2 regions of the Streptomyces sp. NPDC090442 genome follow, and region 2 is predicted to be linked to the other one. Evidence: riboswitches for the same ligand, from Rfam matches in the RefSeq annotation. Region 2 holds a riboswitch; the other holds the start of a gene.

Region 1 (7,693 bases), on a different contig from region 2:
GGCCTCGTTGGTCCCGGGTCGCTTGGGTGAACTCACGGGATGCGGTCAAGGGGGGATGTCTTCGGGGGTGGGCGAGGCGAAACGTCCGAATTTCGTTGGGGGTTCACGAAAAGCACGGCAGATGCGCAACTCGAAATCGCCCCCGACATTCGAACGTCGCCCATGGTCTTTGCGCCACGCGCCGGCTCGAACCCGTTGTTTCGGGACGGTGCTTGTCTCGCTCGGTCGTTCGTGGAAAGCGCTTCGCGGGCTGCGTTTTGCGGGACCGGCAGCGTGCGCGTCGAACTCCGGGTCGGGCGCTTTCGCGAGTTCGAATAACTGAGCGTCGTACGGATGATTGGGTGCGCGCGTTTGATGTGAATGCCGTGCCGTGAATGTCCTTCGCGGACGCCGGGTAACGCCTGGGCCACGCGTCCGAACCCTGCCACGGCCGAGTTGCACCGCGCCGAGATCAGCACCGCGCCGAGTCGGTGCCGCGCTGCGCCGGTACCGCACCGGATTGCCTGGCAACTGACGCCCCCCGTCCGTGCGTTCCTCCCTCCCCGCACCTTCCGATGTCGGACCCTCGCTCTAGACTCGCTCTCCTAGGGCTCGTTCCAGGGGAGTTGGAGGGGGTGTCCATGAGCGGGGAGTGGTCTGCCGGCAGCGGGTTGCCACCGGTGGCTGCGGCGCGTACGGCCGAGGCACGGCGCAGCGGGACGTGGTCCTCGGCGCTGTCGACGGGCGAGTTCGCCGCGCTCAGATCGGTGGGCTTCGAGCCGGTCGGGCAGGTGCTGGGCTCGGCCGTGTACCGCGTGGCGGGCGGCGGGACCAACTGGCGCTACTACGACTGCGGCTACCGGTCCGCGGGTTGGTCCGGGCGCGGTTCCGGGCCGGCGCCGGTCGCCGTATCGGGGCAGGGCGCCGCCTCCAAGGCGCTGGTCGAGGTGCTGATGGCGGCGCGCCACGCGGCCCTCGCGCGGATGACGGCGGAGTGCACGGCCCTGGGCGGGGACGGCGTGGTGGCCGCGGACCTGACGATGGCACCGTTCCCCTCCGCGCCCCACTGTTTCGAATTCCAGGTGATCGGCACCGCCGTCCGGGCACAGGGGGACGTGCGGCCGAAGCGCCCCTTCACCACGCACCTGGACGGCCAGGGGTTCGCCAAGCTGATCGACGCGGGCTGGGTGCCGGTCGACCTCCTGGTGGGGCTCGCCGTCGGTTCCCGGCACGACGACTGGACCACCCGGCGGCAGAACTGGTTCGCGGCCGGCAACCAGGAGGTCACCGGCTGGAGCCAGTTGGTCGCGCTGACCCGTCATGACGCCCGCCAACGGATCGGCGAGCAGGCGTGGCAGTCCGGAGCGGACGGCGTGGTGCTGGGCGACAACCGACTGCGGGTCTGGCGCGAGGACTGCGTCCGGGCGCGCCGGCGCAACAACGACTCCGACCAGAAGGACCACGTCGCCGAGGCCACCCTGATCGGCACCTCGGTGGCCGCCTTCACCGTTCGCCGGGAGGCGCAGCCGCGCACCCTGACCGTGATGCCGCTGGATGCCAACCGGCGCCGTGCGCGCTCCACGTGACGGCGCTCCACGTGACGGCGCTCCACGTGACGGCGCTCCACGTGACGGCGCTCCACGTGACGACGCGCCCGCCGACGCGAGGGTCCCCGTCCGCCGCCGTCACCACCCACCCGGCACCAACCGCCCATCATCACCTCACCACCAGACACTTTCCCGAGGGGGACCGCTGATGACCGCCACCGACCCGACAGCCCAGGGCGTACCGGCCGATGCGATGCGGCGGCTGGCCGAACTCCAGCCCGGCCGACCGGGGGGCTCGCTCTTCACCAGTGACCTGACGGTCAACGAGTTCCTGCTCGTGCGGGAGGCGGGGTTCCGACCGCTCGGCCTGGTCCTGGGCAGTTCGATCTACCACGTGGGCATCCAGCTCGGGCGTTGGGGAAAAAACCAGGAGCTCACCACGTTGAGCCAGGCCATGTACCACGCCCGGGAGTTGGCCATGACCCGGATGGAGGCCGAGGCGGCACAGCTCGGCGCCGACGGCATCGTGGGCGTGCGACTCTCCGTCGAGGCGCGGGAGTTCGGCAACGACATCGCCGAGTTCATCGCGATCGGCACCGCGGTCAAGGCGGACGCGCCCGCGCCCGGCGGCAACGGCAGTTGGCGCAACGCCAAGGGGCAGCCGTTCACCTCCGACCTGAGCGGACAGGACTTCTGGACCCTGGTCCGGGCCGGGTACGCCCCCCTGGGCATGGTGATGGGCACCTGCGTGTACCACATCGCCCACCAGAAACTCGGTTCGATGTTCTCCAACATCGGCAAGAACGTGGAGATCGAGCCGTTCACCCAAGCGCTCTACGACGCACGGGAGTTGGCGATGGAGCGGATGCAGCGGGAGGCGGAGGAGCTGCACGCCGAGGGCATCGTGGGGGTGCAACTCAACTCCCACAACCACCGCTGGGGCGGGCACACCACCGAGTTCTTCGCCATCGGCACGGCGGTGCGGCCACTGCGCGACGACCACGTCATCGAACGCCCGACGATGGTGCTGAGCCTGGACGGGTAGGGCCCGTCCGACCCTGACCCATCGGACGGGCCGTAGCACGCGATCCGTTGGACCCAGACCGAAACGAAAGGCCGCTGTCGATGTCCTCCTACCTCCCCGTGCCGCCCGAGCCCGGCGGCGATCCCGCCTCCGTCGAGCTGCTCGCCGCCGCACTGCGCCGGGACGCCGCCGACCTGGAGGTGTACGCCCAGGTGCTCACCGGGACGCTGGCGGACGCGCTGCCGCCGGGGTCGGTGGCGATCGAGCGCAAGCGCGGCATGGCCGATCGACTGGCCGGCCGGGAGGGCAGGGTGGTGTGCCTGGACGTCGCACTGGGCGAGCAGCGCTTGGTACTGAACCTCTCCGGCGGCCGCCCGAGCGGCGAGGTGTGCCGGGAGGTGCGGGGAGTGATCCTCTCCCGGCGCCCGGTGGCCCTGGACGAGTGGGTGCGGGAGCTGGCCGAGGCCATCGCCACCCGCGCCGAGTCCGACTCCCGGGCGCGGGCAGCCCTGGAGCGGCTGCTGTTGGGCGGGTGACACCCACCGCAGGCACACCGACGGAGGGGTGGGTCGAGCCTCCTCGGTGCCTGGGCCGACCCCGTGGGTCGGGCGTCGGGTGCGGCGGCGACACCTGACCAAGTGGCATGTCGATCGCTTGCCTTCGTCCCCAGAACCCCGTACCGCACACCACACCCCGCGTACCGCAACCCAGCAGGAGGCACCCCCGTGACCAGTCGCGTCACCCTCATCACGCCCGCGATGAGCCGGTCACTGCGGCAGGCCCGTTTTGGCGGCGGCGCCGACGGTGACGCGATCGACGACAGCGCCGCCGCCAGGGCCCGTTCGGCCGCCGGGTCGCTTCCCCGGGCCGCTCGGGTGCGCGTCTCCCCGAGCGCGCGCTGTCGTCAGACGGCCGCCGCGCTCGGCCTCGACGGCGCGGACGCGGCCGAGTTGAGCGGTCTCGACGTGGGCCGTTGGACGGGCCGGACCCTCGACGAGGTGGGGGTCGTCGAGCCGGAGGCCGTGGGCCGTTGGCTCGCCGACCCGACGTGCGCGCCGCACGGTGGCGAGTCGGTGCAGGACTTGTGCGGACGCGTCGCGCGCTGGCTGGACGCGCTGCCGCCGGACGGCCGGACGCTCGCCGTCGTCGAGCCGGAGGTGGTGCGGGCGGCGGTCGTACACGTCCTCGGCCTGCCCGCGCCGGCCTTCTGGCGGCTGGACGCGCCCCCGTTGGCGGCCACGGAACTCAGCGGTCGGGCCGGCCGCTGGAACCTGCGGCTCGGCCAGGCCCTGCCCACGTCATCGTCTCCGTCATCACCCCCGCCCCCGCCGGACACCGCGGCGAAGCTCTGAGCGTCCCGGCCGGTCCGGCCCCGTACCGCAGACGCCAGAGAGGGCCCTCGGAGATTCCGGGGCCCTCTCGGACGTCTGCGGTACGGGCGTCAGCTCTCGACGGGGACCGCTCGGCCGGCGGCAGCGGCCTCGGCCCGCGGATGCAGCAGCCGCTCGGCCAACTCACCGAAGAGGAGGCCGAAGCCACCCCACAGCACGGCCTGGATGGCCAGGGCGGAGAGCCGGAACCGCCACAGCAGGGTGGCCGGGAAGGCCGTCGGTACCTCGTTGATCGCGGGCAGGACGGCATAGGCCACACCGATCACGACGGCGAAGGCGACCACCGCGACGACGGTCGCGTACCAGGTACCCGACTTCGGCGCCAGGCGCTTGCCCAGGATGGTGGCCGCGAGCGCCAGCAGCACGCTGAGCAGCATCATCAGGAAGTACAGGGCGGTGCGTTTGCCGATGGTGTCGGGTTCGCCGACGGACGGCGGATTGGCCGGGTACTTGAGGAACGGCACCACGTACACGGCGAGCAGCGCGCAGCCGGACAGCAGCAGCGCGGTCGCCCGGGGGCCGAAGCGGCCGACGCGGCCGAGCGCGAAGGAGAAGGCGAGGGCGGCGATGCCACCGAAGGCGACCCCGTAGACCAGTACACCGGTGGCGAGGCCGGCGGTGGACTGGAGGGAGCGGGAGACGACTTCCCTCTCGTGCTCGTGGGAGTGGGCGGCCTCGAACCGGATCGCGCTGTCGACGTTGGGCTCACCGAGGAGATAGGCGACGACCAGCGCGAGCACACCGGCTGCGAGGCCGGCGAGCATGCCACGGACGAGGAGGTTTCGGACCGTTGTGGAGTTCATGGGCGTGCGGCGTCCCTCGCGTCAGTGGCAGGGGAAGCCGAGCAGGTGGCGGCCGTCGTGCACCCACTCGTGGATGTCCGTGCCGTTGAAGACGGAGGTGGCGCCCTGCTCGGCGCCGACGAAGTAGAGCAGGACGAGCATCAGGATGCCGAAGAAGAGCGCCCAGGGGGCTATCGCCCTGAGCGGCAGTTTGGTGGGTACCGCGGGGGAGCCGGCGGTCGGCTGGGCGATGGACTGCGCCATGGCAGGGCCTCCTCTGGGAGTTCGCGTCCCATCTCGGTGGTGCACAGGTCGACGGCTGCGGGTCTGACTCACGGGACGCCCAACGCGTTGGACGTCCCGCTCACAGTGGCGCGACCGTGCCGGTTTCCCACCGGCTTCCGCCATGCCGTCGTCAATAATCGCGCTGACGATACCGCGTGGCAGGTGCATGGCCAAAATGCGGGTCACCCGACGTGATCTTCCTCTCGCGCCGGGCTACCGGCCGGGTGACGGGCGGGGAACCGCTGGTCAGTCCGGCAACTCCAGCCGCCGCCGCTCACCCCCGCCCGACGACCTGCGGCAGCTCCGCCAGGAGGCGGCGCAGCCGCTCGACGGGCACCCCGCCGCCCTGCGCGACCGCCTTGGAGCCGCCACCGCGGCCGTCCAACAGCCGCTTGACCACGGTGGACGCGTCCAACCCGGCGGCCGCGGCGGCGCCGTTGAGGGCGACTACGAGCGCGCCGTCGTCGCCGGCGACCGCCGCCAGGCCGGGGCGGTCCGTCGGGAGCCGGTCGCGGACGGCCAGGGCCAGGGCGCGCGCATCGGCGGCCGGGCCCTCCGCGGTGGCGGTGACGACCAGGGTGCCGTCGGCGTCCACGCCGGTGGCGGCCAGCTCGGCGGCCCGCGCCGCGGTGGCCACGGCCTTCAGCCGGGCGTTCTCGCGGTCGGCGGCCTTCAACCGGTCCAGCAGGCCGCCGATCTTCTCGGGCAACTCCGCGCGCGGGGAGCCCAGTTGCTCGGCGATCCGGGAGACCAGATCGCGTTCGCGGGCGAGGTAGTCGAAGCCCTCGATGCCCACCGCCGCCTCCAGCCGCCGCATGCCGGCGCCGACCGAGGACTCGCCGGTCAGGGCGACCGTGCCGATCTGCGCGGCGTGCTCGACATGGGTGCCGCCGCACAGTTCGCGCGACCAGGCGCCGCCGATCTCGACCACCCGCACCTGCTCCCCGTACGTCTCGTCGAACAGGGCGAGCGCGCCGATCTCCTTGGCCTCGGGCAGTGTCATCCACCGCACGCCCACCGGCAGGTCCCTGCGCAACGCCCGGTTGGCGGCCTCCTCGACCTCGCTGCGGACGGTGGGGGAGAGGGCGCCGCGCCAGGGGAAGTCCAGGCGCAGATAGCCGGGCCGGTTGTAGGAGCCGGACTGGAGGGCCGTCGGGCCGAGGATCTCGCGCAGCGCCGCGTGCAGGACGTGGGTGCCGGAGTGGGCCTGCCGGGCGCCCAGCCGCCACTCGGCATCGACCGCGGCGACCACCTCGTCGCCGACGGCCAACTCGCCTGCGGTGACCCGGATCTGGTGGGCGATCAGCCCCGGCAGCGCCCGCTGCACGTCGAGGACCTCGGCCTCGGTGGAGGCGCCGGAGAGGCGGCCGGCGTCGCTGTCCTGGCCGCCGGACTCGGCGTAGAAGGGGGAGCGGTCCAGGACGACGGTGACGATCTCGCCCTCGCGGGCGACCGGGACCGGGCCGGCCGCGCCGACCACGCCCAGGACCCGGGCCTCGGCGGTCAGGGATTCCCACGCCCGCCAGTCGGTGGGACCGTGCGCGTCCAGCAGCGAGCGCAGCGCCGAAGTGTCGGCCGCGCCACCGGACTTGCGGGCCCGGGCGTCGGCGCGGGCCCGCTCCCGCTGCTCGTTCATCAGGGCGGTGAAGCCCTCGCGGTCGACCTCGACGCCCTGTTCGGCCGCCATCTCCAGGGTGAGGTCGATGGGGAACCCGTAGGTGTCGTGCAGCAGGAACGCCTGCCGGCCCGGCAGGGTGCGCCCGCCCTCCTCCCGTACCCGGGCGACGGCGGTGTCCAGGACGGTGGTGCCCTGCCGCAGCGTGGCGCGGAAGGCGTCCTCCTCCCCGCGCGCCTGGTCGGAGATCCGCGCATAGGCGTCCGCGACCTCCGGATAGCTGGGGGCCATGCAGTCCCGCGCCACCGCCAGCAGTGCGGGCAGGGCGGGGTCCTGGTAGCCGAGTTGGCGCATCGAGCGGACGGCGCGGCGCAGGATGCGGCGCAGGACGTAGCCGCGGCCCTCGTTGCCGGGCGCGGTGCCGTCGGCGAGCAGCATCAACGCGGTGCGGACGTGGTCGGCGACCACCCGCAGCCGGACGTCCGTCTGGTGCTCCGCGCCGTAGCGGACCCCGGCGAGCTCCGCGGCGCGGTCGAGGACGGGCCGGGTCTCGTCGATCTCGTAGAGGTTGTCCTTGCCCTGGAGGAGGGTGGCCATCCGCTCCAGGCCCATGCCGGTGTCGATGTTGGGGCGGGGCAGCCGGCCGAGGATCGGGTAGCCGGACTTGCCGGCGCCCTCGCCGCGTTCGTCCTGCATGAAGACCAGGTTCCAGAACTCCATGTAGCGGTCCTCGTCGACCGCCGGGCCGCCCGCGCGGCCGAGCGCCGGACCCCGGTCGTAGTACAGCTCCGAGCACGGACCGCACGGGCCGGGCACGCCCATCGACCAGAAGTTGTCCTCGTCGCCCCGGGCCACGATCCGCTCGTCGGGCAGCCCCGCGAGCCTGCGCCACAGGCCGCGCGCCTCGTCGTCGGAGTGGTGGACGGTCACCCAGATCTTCGCCGGGTCCAGGCCGTAACCCCCGTCCGCGACCGGGGAGGTGGACAGCTCCCAGGCGAAGGCGATGGCCTGCTCCTTGAAGTAGTCCCCGAAGGAGAAGTTCCCGTTCATCTGGAAGAACGAGCCGTGCC
Region 2 (7,693 bases):
CCATGCACCTGGTGGCCTTCGTCATCCTGGCCGCCATGGTGGCGCCGCACCACTACACCGTCGGCAAGCAGGTCTTCGGAGTCGGACTCGGTATCACCGCCTACACGTTGGGCATGCGGCACGCGTTCGACGCCGACCACATCGCCGCCATCGACAACACCACCCGCAAGCTGATGGCCGACGGCCAGCGCCCCGTCTCGGTGGGCTTCTGGTTCGCCATCGGCCACTCCACCATCGTGCTGGCCATGGCGGGCCTGATCGCCGCCGGCGCTAAGGTCGCCGGCACCCTCGCGAACGAGAACTCCGGCGCCCACGTCACCCTCGGCGTCATCGGCACCACCATCTCCGGCGCGTTCCTCTATCTGATCGCCGCCCTCAACCTCGTCGCGCTGGCCGGGATCTACCGGGTCTTCAAGGCCATGCGCGCCGGACAGTTCGACGAGCACGAGCTGGAGAAGCACCTCGCCAACCGCGGCTTCATGAACCGGATCCTGGGCCGGCTGACCCGGTCGATCCGACGCCCCGGGCAGATGTACCCGGTCGGCGTGCTGTTCGGCCTCGGCTTCGACACCGCGACCGAGGTCGCCCTGATGGTCATGGCCGGTTCCGGCGCCGCCGCCGGCCTGCCCTGGTACGCGATCCTCTGCCTGCCGCTGCTCTTCGCGGCCGGAATGAGCCTCTTCGACACGCTCGACGGCACCTTCATGAACTTCGCCTACCACTGGGCGTTCGCCAACCCGGTGCGCAAGGTCTACTACAACCTCACCATCACCGGCCTGTCCATCGCGGTCGCCTTCCTCATCGGCACCATCGAGCTCATCGGCGTGCTGCACGACAACCTCGGCTGGCGGGACGGGCTCACCGACTGGATCTCCAACATCGACCTCAACAACGTCGGCTACCTCATCGTCGGCCTGTTCGTGGTCGTCTGGGCCTGCGCCCTGACCTACTGGCGCCTGGCCAAGCTGGAACACCGCTGGGGCCAGAAGGCGGACAACGCCGACAAGGCCGGCGGAGCCGACGCCACCGACGAAGCCGGCACGGCCAACGAGACCGGCTGACCGTCGCCGTAACACCCGCGCCCCCGTCGGGCTCCGGCAGTGTCACCGGAGCCCGACGGGGGCGCCGCCGTCTGCGAACGGCGCACCGACGCCTGCGGACTTAGGTATACCTAAATCGTGCTCGTGGCACAACATCTGGGTGGGCGACGGCCGCCCGGTTCTAGATGTAGTGTTGTTTGTGCTGGTGGTTCGCCAGGCACACCCGTGCCCGGCGAGGCAAGAGGGAACCCGGTGCGAGTCCGGGACTGCCCCGCAGCGGTGAGCGGGAACGACCGCCGTCAGACGCACTGGGCCCGGAGCACGGGCCTGGGAAGCGACGGCCAGTAGGTGTCCTCCTCCACGAAGGAGGAGGGTGTGCCCGCGAGTCCGAAGACCTGCCACCGGTGCGTGCGTCGACAGCGGCGTACGCGCGCTCCGAGGCCCCGAGGGAGGGCCGCGTGGCAGTCGCACGGACCCGGGTGAGGCGTGTCCTCCTTCCGCCGACCCGGTGCCTGTCGTACGCGCCGCGACGCTCCTGCCCTCCCGGTCCTCGGACGGACACGGGAACGAGCGAGAGGAGACGGCGGCCGATGAGCGGTCTCGTGTATTTCTCCAGCGTCTCGGAGAACACCAGGCGCTTCGTGGAGAAGTTGGGCCTGCCCGCCACCCGCATCCCCCTGCACCCCCACCGCGAGGGGCTGCCGGCGGTCACCGAGCCGTATGTGCTGATCGTGCCGACCTACGGCGGCGGCGAACGGGCCGGCGCGGTGCCCAAACAGGTCATCCGCTTCCTGAACATCGAGGCCAACCGGGCGCTGTTGCGCGGGGTGATCGCCTCCGGCAACACCAACTTCGGTGCGGACTACTGCCTGGCGGGCCGGGTGATCTCGCGACGACGGTGCCGACGGCGACGGGGTGGCCCGCACGGCGGCCTCCGCCGCCTGCCCCACGCCGGCCGGTGCCTGAGCCCGCACCCCCGGCCGCCCGTCGCCGGAATCCCAACCCCACCTAGCAGCAGGCACATTGACGAACATCGGAGCCCGTGACCGGGGAACGGTCACGGGCTCCGGCCCGTTCCGGGGCGCCCGGCGCGGCCTGCGTTCGCAGCAGGCGCCGCCCGACCCCTACTGCGTCCGCAGCAGATCAAGAGTCTGCGGACGGGCGACGACAGGGCGGGCGCGGGAGGGCACGGTGGTGACTGTCCGAGCCGCCGAACGACCGGCATCCGTTGAGGGGTTGGAACCACCGTGCATCCTGGGGAACACCGTGCGGACGCCGCCGGAGCCGCCGTCCGGCGCCGGCTGCGGGGCGTGGCGATCGATATCGCCCCGGTCTTCGGATTCACCGTGAGCTTCGCCGTCACGCATCGGTTGGTGGTCGCGCTGGCACTGGCCGTGGCGGCCGCGGCCGGGATCTGTGTGTACCGGATCGCGCGTGCGGAATCCGCGCGGCGTGCGCTCGCCGCGCTCTGCCTGATCTGCGTCGGGGGCGTGCTCGCCGCCCGCACCGGCCGGGCAACGGACTTCTTCCTCCCCGGCCTGGCGCTGCACAGCGTGATGGCCGTGGTGACGCCGGTGCTGCTGCTGTGGGGTTGGCCGCCGATGGGCCTGATGGTCGGGCTGATCACGGGGGAGCGGACCCGATGGCGGCGCTGTGCGGTGCGTCGGCGGGCCTTCACCCGGGGCAACCTGGTGATGTACGCCGGCCATCTGGTGATGTTGGCGATCCAACTCCCGCTGTTCTTCACCGGCCAGACGATCGCGCTCGGCTCGGTCGACGCGTTCGGACCGGTCGTCCTCGCGCTCGGCGCGCTGGTGGGATGGCGCGTCTACCGGCGCTGCGTCGGCGCGCACCGCTGCGGCATCCCCGGCCCCCTGAGCGCCGAGCCGACCCCCTGCACCCCAACCTCCCACCCCGTGGAAAGGGCCTCCCAGTCATGACCGCAACACGACCCGACGTGACGACCCAACCGACCGTGCGGACCTGTCCGTTCGACCCGCCGCCGGAGTACCGCACGCTGCGCGAACAGCACCCCGTCGCGGAGGTGACCCTGCCCGACGGCGTGGCCGGCTGGCTGATCACGGGGTACGAGGAGGCGCGGGCGGCACTGGCCGATCCGCGGTTGAGCTCCCGGCGCCGTCGCCTGCGGACCGGGAGCGGGCCCGTGGACGACGCCGAGCTGCCGGTGCCCACGCCGGGGAACTTCCTGATGATGGACCCGCCGGAGCACACCCGGCTCCGCCGGCTGCTCACCGGCCAGTTCACCGTGCGGCGGATGCGGCAACTGACCCCCGCGGTGGAGAAGATCGTCGCCGAGCGGCTGGACGCGATGGCCGCCGCCGGGGGCCCGATCGACCTCGTGCGGGCCTTCGCGCTGCCGGTCCCCTCGTTGGTGATCTGCGTGCTGCTCGGCGTGCCCTACGCCGACCGGGAGGACTTCCAGCGGGATTCCGCCACCCTCATCCGGCTCGACGCCAGTCTCGACGAAGCCCAACGGGCCCACCAGGCACTGACCGGCTTCCTCGGCCGACTCGTGTGCGCCAAGCGGGCCGAGCCCGGCGACGACATCCTCAGTGGCCTGGTGCGGACCGGCGAACTGACCGACGAGGAACTGGCCGGCGTCGGGGTGCTGTTGCTGCTCGCCGGGCACGAGACGACGGCCAACATGATCGCGCTCGGCACCATGTGCCTGTTGCGCCACCCCGACCAGTGGGAGGCGTTGCGGAACGACCCGGCGCTGATGGACACGGCCGTCGAGGAGCTGCTGCGCTATCTGAGCGTCATTCAGTACGGGGTGCGCCGCACGGCCCTGGAGGACGTGGAGTTGGGCGGCCACCGGATACCGGCCGGCTCGACGGTGGTGGCCAGCCTGCCGTCCGGAAACCGCGATGCGGCACACTTCACCGGCGACCCCGACCAGTTGGACGTCGGCCGACCGTACCGCCCCCACCTGGCCTTCGGCCACGGCATCCACCAGTGCCTGGGACAGCAACTGGCCCGGGTGGAGATGAAGGCGGCCCTCTCCGCGCTGCTCGACCGCTTCCCGGACCTGCGCCTGGCGCTGCCGGCGGAACAGGTCCCGATGCGCCACGACATGATCGTCTACGGCGTCCACGAGCTCCCGGTGACCTGGTAGCCCGCGGCGCTCGCGCCGGACGACCATGCCGGGCAGCCATGCCAGGCAGGCCGGTTGACCCTTTGCCGCACCGGTCCGGCAGTCCGGCAGTCCAGGAACGCAACCGCCCCGCCGCACCGACGACACGACGAGGAAGACCCGATGAAGATCACCATTGACCAGGACAAGTGCGTGGGCGCCGGGCAGTGCGTGCTGGCCGCCGCCGAGGTCTTCGACCAGCGCGACGAGGACGGCATCGTCGTCCTCCTCGACCCCGCCCCGCCGCAGCAGGCGCTGGCCGAGGTCGAGGACGCCGCCGGCCGCTGCCCCGCGCTGGCCATCACGGTGCAGCCGTAGGGCCTGTCCGCCACCGTCACCACGCCCCCAACTCCGAGGAGCCTGACGTGTCTTGTCCCGTGCACGAACCCATCCCCCTGCCGCGCGAACGCGACCACGCCCTCGGCCCGGTCCGCGCACTGCCCGAGCTGCTGCGCACGGAACCGGTGCGCAGGGTCCGCTTCCCCAACGGCATCGATGCCTGGCTGGTCTCCGGCACCGCGTACTTCCGCGCCGTGATGGGCGACCCGCAGCGGTTCAGCAGCCGCCGGGACGACATCGAACCGCAACTGCGGGCGGTATCCAGGCCGCCGATGGACAACCCGGCCGCGTTCAACACCGCCGACGGTGAGGAACACCAGCACTTCCGCCGGAAGTTGACGAAGGACTTCATGGTCAAGCGCGTCGCACGGCTGCGTCCGCGCATCCAGCAGATCGTCGACGACCACCTCGACGACATGGCGCGCGGCCCCGCCCCGGTCGACCTGGTGAGCGCCTTCACGCTGCCGGTGCCGTCCCTGGTGATCGCGGAGCTGCTCGGCGTGCCGTACGAGCACCGGGAGGCGTTCCAGGACGCGGCGGCCAACGCCCTGGGCCTGAACCCCACCGCCGAGGACGTGCAGCGCTCCTTCGCGCGGCTCGGCGACATCCTCGCCCCGGTCTTCGACGCCAGGCTCGCCGACCCCCGTGACGACCTGATCAGCCGCCTGCTGCACGAGCAACCCGACCTCGACCGCGCGGAGGTGACCTCGCTCTGCATCGGGCTGCTGATCGCCGGACACGAGACGACCGCCAACTTCTGCGCGATGGCCGTCATCACTCTCCTCCAACACCCCGAGGAACTGGCCAAGTTCACCGCCCGACCCGAGCGGGCCGGGCAGGCCGTCGAGGAACTGATGCGCCGTCTGATGGGCATCGCGGGCGGCGGGGGACTCGTCCGGCGGGCGGTCGAGGACGTGGAGATCGGCGGACAGCGGATCCGTGCGGGGGAGTGGGTCGCGGCCAGTCTGGCCGCCGCCAACCTCGACCCGGCCCTGTGCCCGGCCGCGGACCGGCTCGACCTGGACCGCGACCCCGTCCAGCACGTGGCGTTCGGCCACGGACCGCACGCCTGCCTGGGACAGAACCTGGCCCGCGCCGAGTTGGAGACCATGCTCGTCGGCCTGTTCTCCCGCTTCCCGGGCCTGCGGCTCGCGGTGCCGGTGGCGGAGCTGCCGTTCCGCGACGACATGCTCGTCTACGGAGTGCACTCGCTGCCCGTGACCTGGTAGCCCACCGGACCCGGTCCGTGGGGCGAGGTCCGCGGATCCGCACCTGGGCCCGACCCCGGGTGCGGACGGGTGCGTACGGTGAAGGAGTGCACATGATCGACCTGCTCAGAGGATGGTTGCGGGCCCGGCCACAGGCGGCCGACCTCGCCGCCGCGTTGACCTGCTTCGCCCTCTCCGCTCCGGTGGCGGCGGGCACCGCCTACCGGCACCACAGCCCGATGGCGTGGTCCGTCGGCGGCCTGGCGTTCGCCTGCGTGCCGCTGATCGCCCGCACCCGCCGCCCGGTCCCGGCCGTCGCGGCGACCCTGGCCGTCAACGTCGTCCAGATCCTGCTGCTGGCCTTCCCCGGCGCCTCCCCCATCGCCACCGGCGTCGCGGTGCACGCGGTGGCCGTGCGCACCGACCGGCGGCGCGCCTGGCGCATCGCCGGCTGCGCGGCCGCGGTGCTGCTGGCCGCCTCCGTCGTCCGCGAGCCGGGCCTGGACAACCTCTGGCAACACCTGGCCGTCATCGCCGGGATGTGCCTGGCGGCGGCCAGCGGCGACGCCGTACGGAGTCGCCGCCGACTCCTGGCCTCCGCACTGGAACGCGCCGAACGGGCCGAACGCACCAGGGAAGCCGAGGCCCGCCGACGCGTCACCGAGGAACGCCTGCGCATCGCCAGGGAACTCCACGACGTCGTCGCCCACCACATCACCCTGGTCAACGCCCAGGCGGGCGTCGCCCACCACCTGATGCGCACCGACCCCGACCACGCCTACCAGGCGCTGGAACGCATCCGCGACACCAGCCGCACCGCACTGGACGAACTGCGCACCACGGTGGGTCTGCTCCGGTACCGCGACGACCCGGCCGCCCCGCGCGAACCCACCCCCGGCCTGGCGCATCTCGACGGCCTGCTGGACTCCTTCCACCACAGCGGCCTCCACCTCACCGTCGAACGGGTCGGCCGGCCAACGGAGTTGCCGCCGATCACCGATCTCGCGGCCTACCGCATCATCCAGGAAGCCCTCACCAACACCCGCAAGCACGCGGGCCCCGTCCCCGTCCGGGTCCGACTCCACCACCGCCCCGACGCGCTGCGGATCACCGTCGAGGACGACGGCTCCACCACACCGGAGACCAGCGACGACGGCGCCGATTCGGTCCCCGGCACCGGCCACGGCATGATCGGGATGCGCGAGCGCGCCAAGGCCGCCGGCGGCACCCTCACCGCCGGCCCGCGCCCCACCGGCGGCTTCCGCATCCACACCGAACTGCCGCTGCGCGTCGACCGAAAGGCCCCGACCCCATGACGATCCGCGTCCTGCTCGCCGACGACCAGGCACTGCTGCGCGGCACGTTCCGCCTGCTCATCGACTCCACCCCCGACATGGAGGTCGTCGCCGAGGCCGCCACCGGACGCCAGGCCGTCGAACTGGCCCGCAGCCACCGCGTCGACCTCGTCCTGATGGACATCCGCATGCCCGACCTCGACGGCCTCGCCGCAACCAGGGTGATCAGCGACGACGAGGACCTCGCGGGCGTGAGGATCCTGGTCCTGACCACCTTCGAGAACGACGAATACGTCGCCGAGGCGCTCCGCGCCGGCGCCAGCGGCTTCCTCGGCAAGGGCATCAACCCCGACGAACTCCTCAGCGCGATCCGGGTGGTGGCCGCGGGCGACTCCCTGCTCTCCCCGACCGCCACCAAGTCCCTGATCGCCCGCTTCCTGGCCCAACCCGCGCCACCCGCCCGCGACATCCCACCGGGCCTGGCTACCCTCACCCCGCGGGAGCGCGAGGCCGTCACCCTGGTCGCCGCCGGCCTGTCCAACGACGAGATGGCCGAACGCCTCTACGTCACCCCGCTCACCGCGAAGACCCACGTCAACCGCGCCATGGCCAAACTCGGTGCCAGGGACCGCGCCCAACTCGTGGTCATCGCCTACC

The links. A riboswitch is a leader RNA that binds a small molecule or an ion and turns the genes downstream of it on or off. The one in region 2 is predicted to bind cobalamin.
Region 1: another riboswitch for cobalamin. It lies ahead of ACIQU6_RS31205 (CbtB-domain containing protein); the one in region 2 lies ahead of nrdI (class Ib ribonucleoside-diphosphate reductase assembly flavoprotein NrdI).

What each region holds. Positions count from the first base shown of each region.
Region 1 covers NZ_JBIVXW010000055.1:21,495-29,187, reverse strand. Annotated here, with positions in the region: gene ACIQU6_RS31230 (heavy metal-binding domain-containing protein) at 621-1,565, shown strand; gene ACIQU6_RS31225 (heavy metal-binding domain-containing protein) at 1,735-2,571, shown strand; gene ACIQU6_RS31220 (hypothetical protein) at 2,652-3,086, shown strand; gene ACIQU6_RS31215 (histidine phosphatase family protein) at 3,276-3,902, shown strand; gene ACIQU6_RS31210 (CbtA family protein) at 3,992-4,744, opposite strand; gene ACIQU6_RS31205 (CbtB-domain containing protein) at 4,766-4,987, opposite strand; cobalamin riboswitch at 5,026-5,179, opposite strand; gene alaS (alanine--tRNA ligase) at 5,283-7,693, opposite strand, start outside.
Region 2 covers NZ_JBIVXW010000025.1:92,210-99,902, forward strand. Annotated here, with positions in the region: gene ACIQU6_RS19235 (HoxN/HupN/NixA family nickel/cobalt transporter) at 1-1,061, shown strand, start outside; cobalamin riboswitch at 1,230-1,458, shown strand; gene nrdI (class Ib ribonucleoside-diphosphate reductase assembly flavoprotein NrdI) at 1,631-2,086, shown strand; gene ACIQU6_RS19245 (DUF3159 domain-containing protein) at 2,288-2,980, shown strand; gene ACIQU6_RS19250 (cytochrome P450) at 2,977-4,176, shown strand; gene ACIQU6_RS19255 (ferredoxin) at 4,318-4,512, shown strand; gene ACIQU6_RS19260 (cytochrome P450) at 4,560-5,762, shown strand; gene ACIQU6_RS19265 (sensor histidine kinase) at 5,855-7,057, shown strand; gene ACIQU6_RS19270 (response regulator) at 7,054-7,693, shown strand, end outside.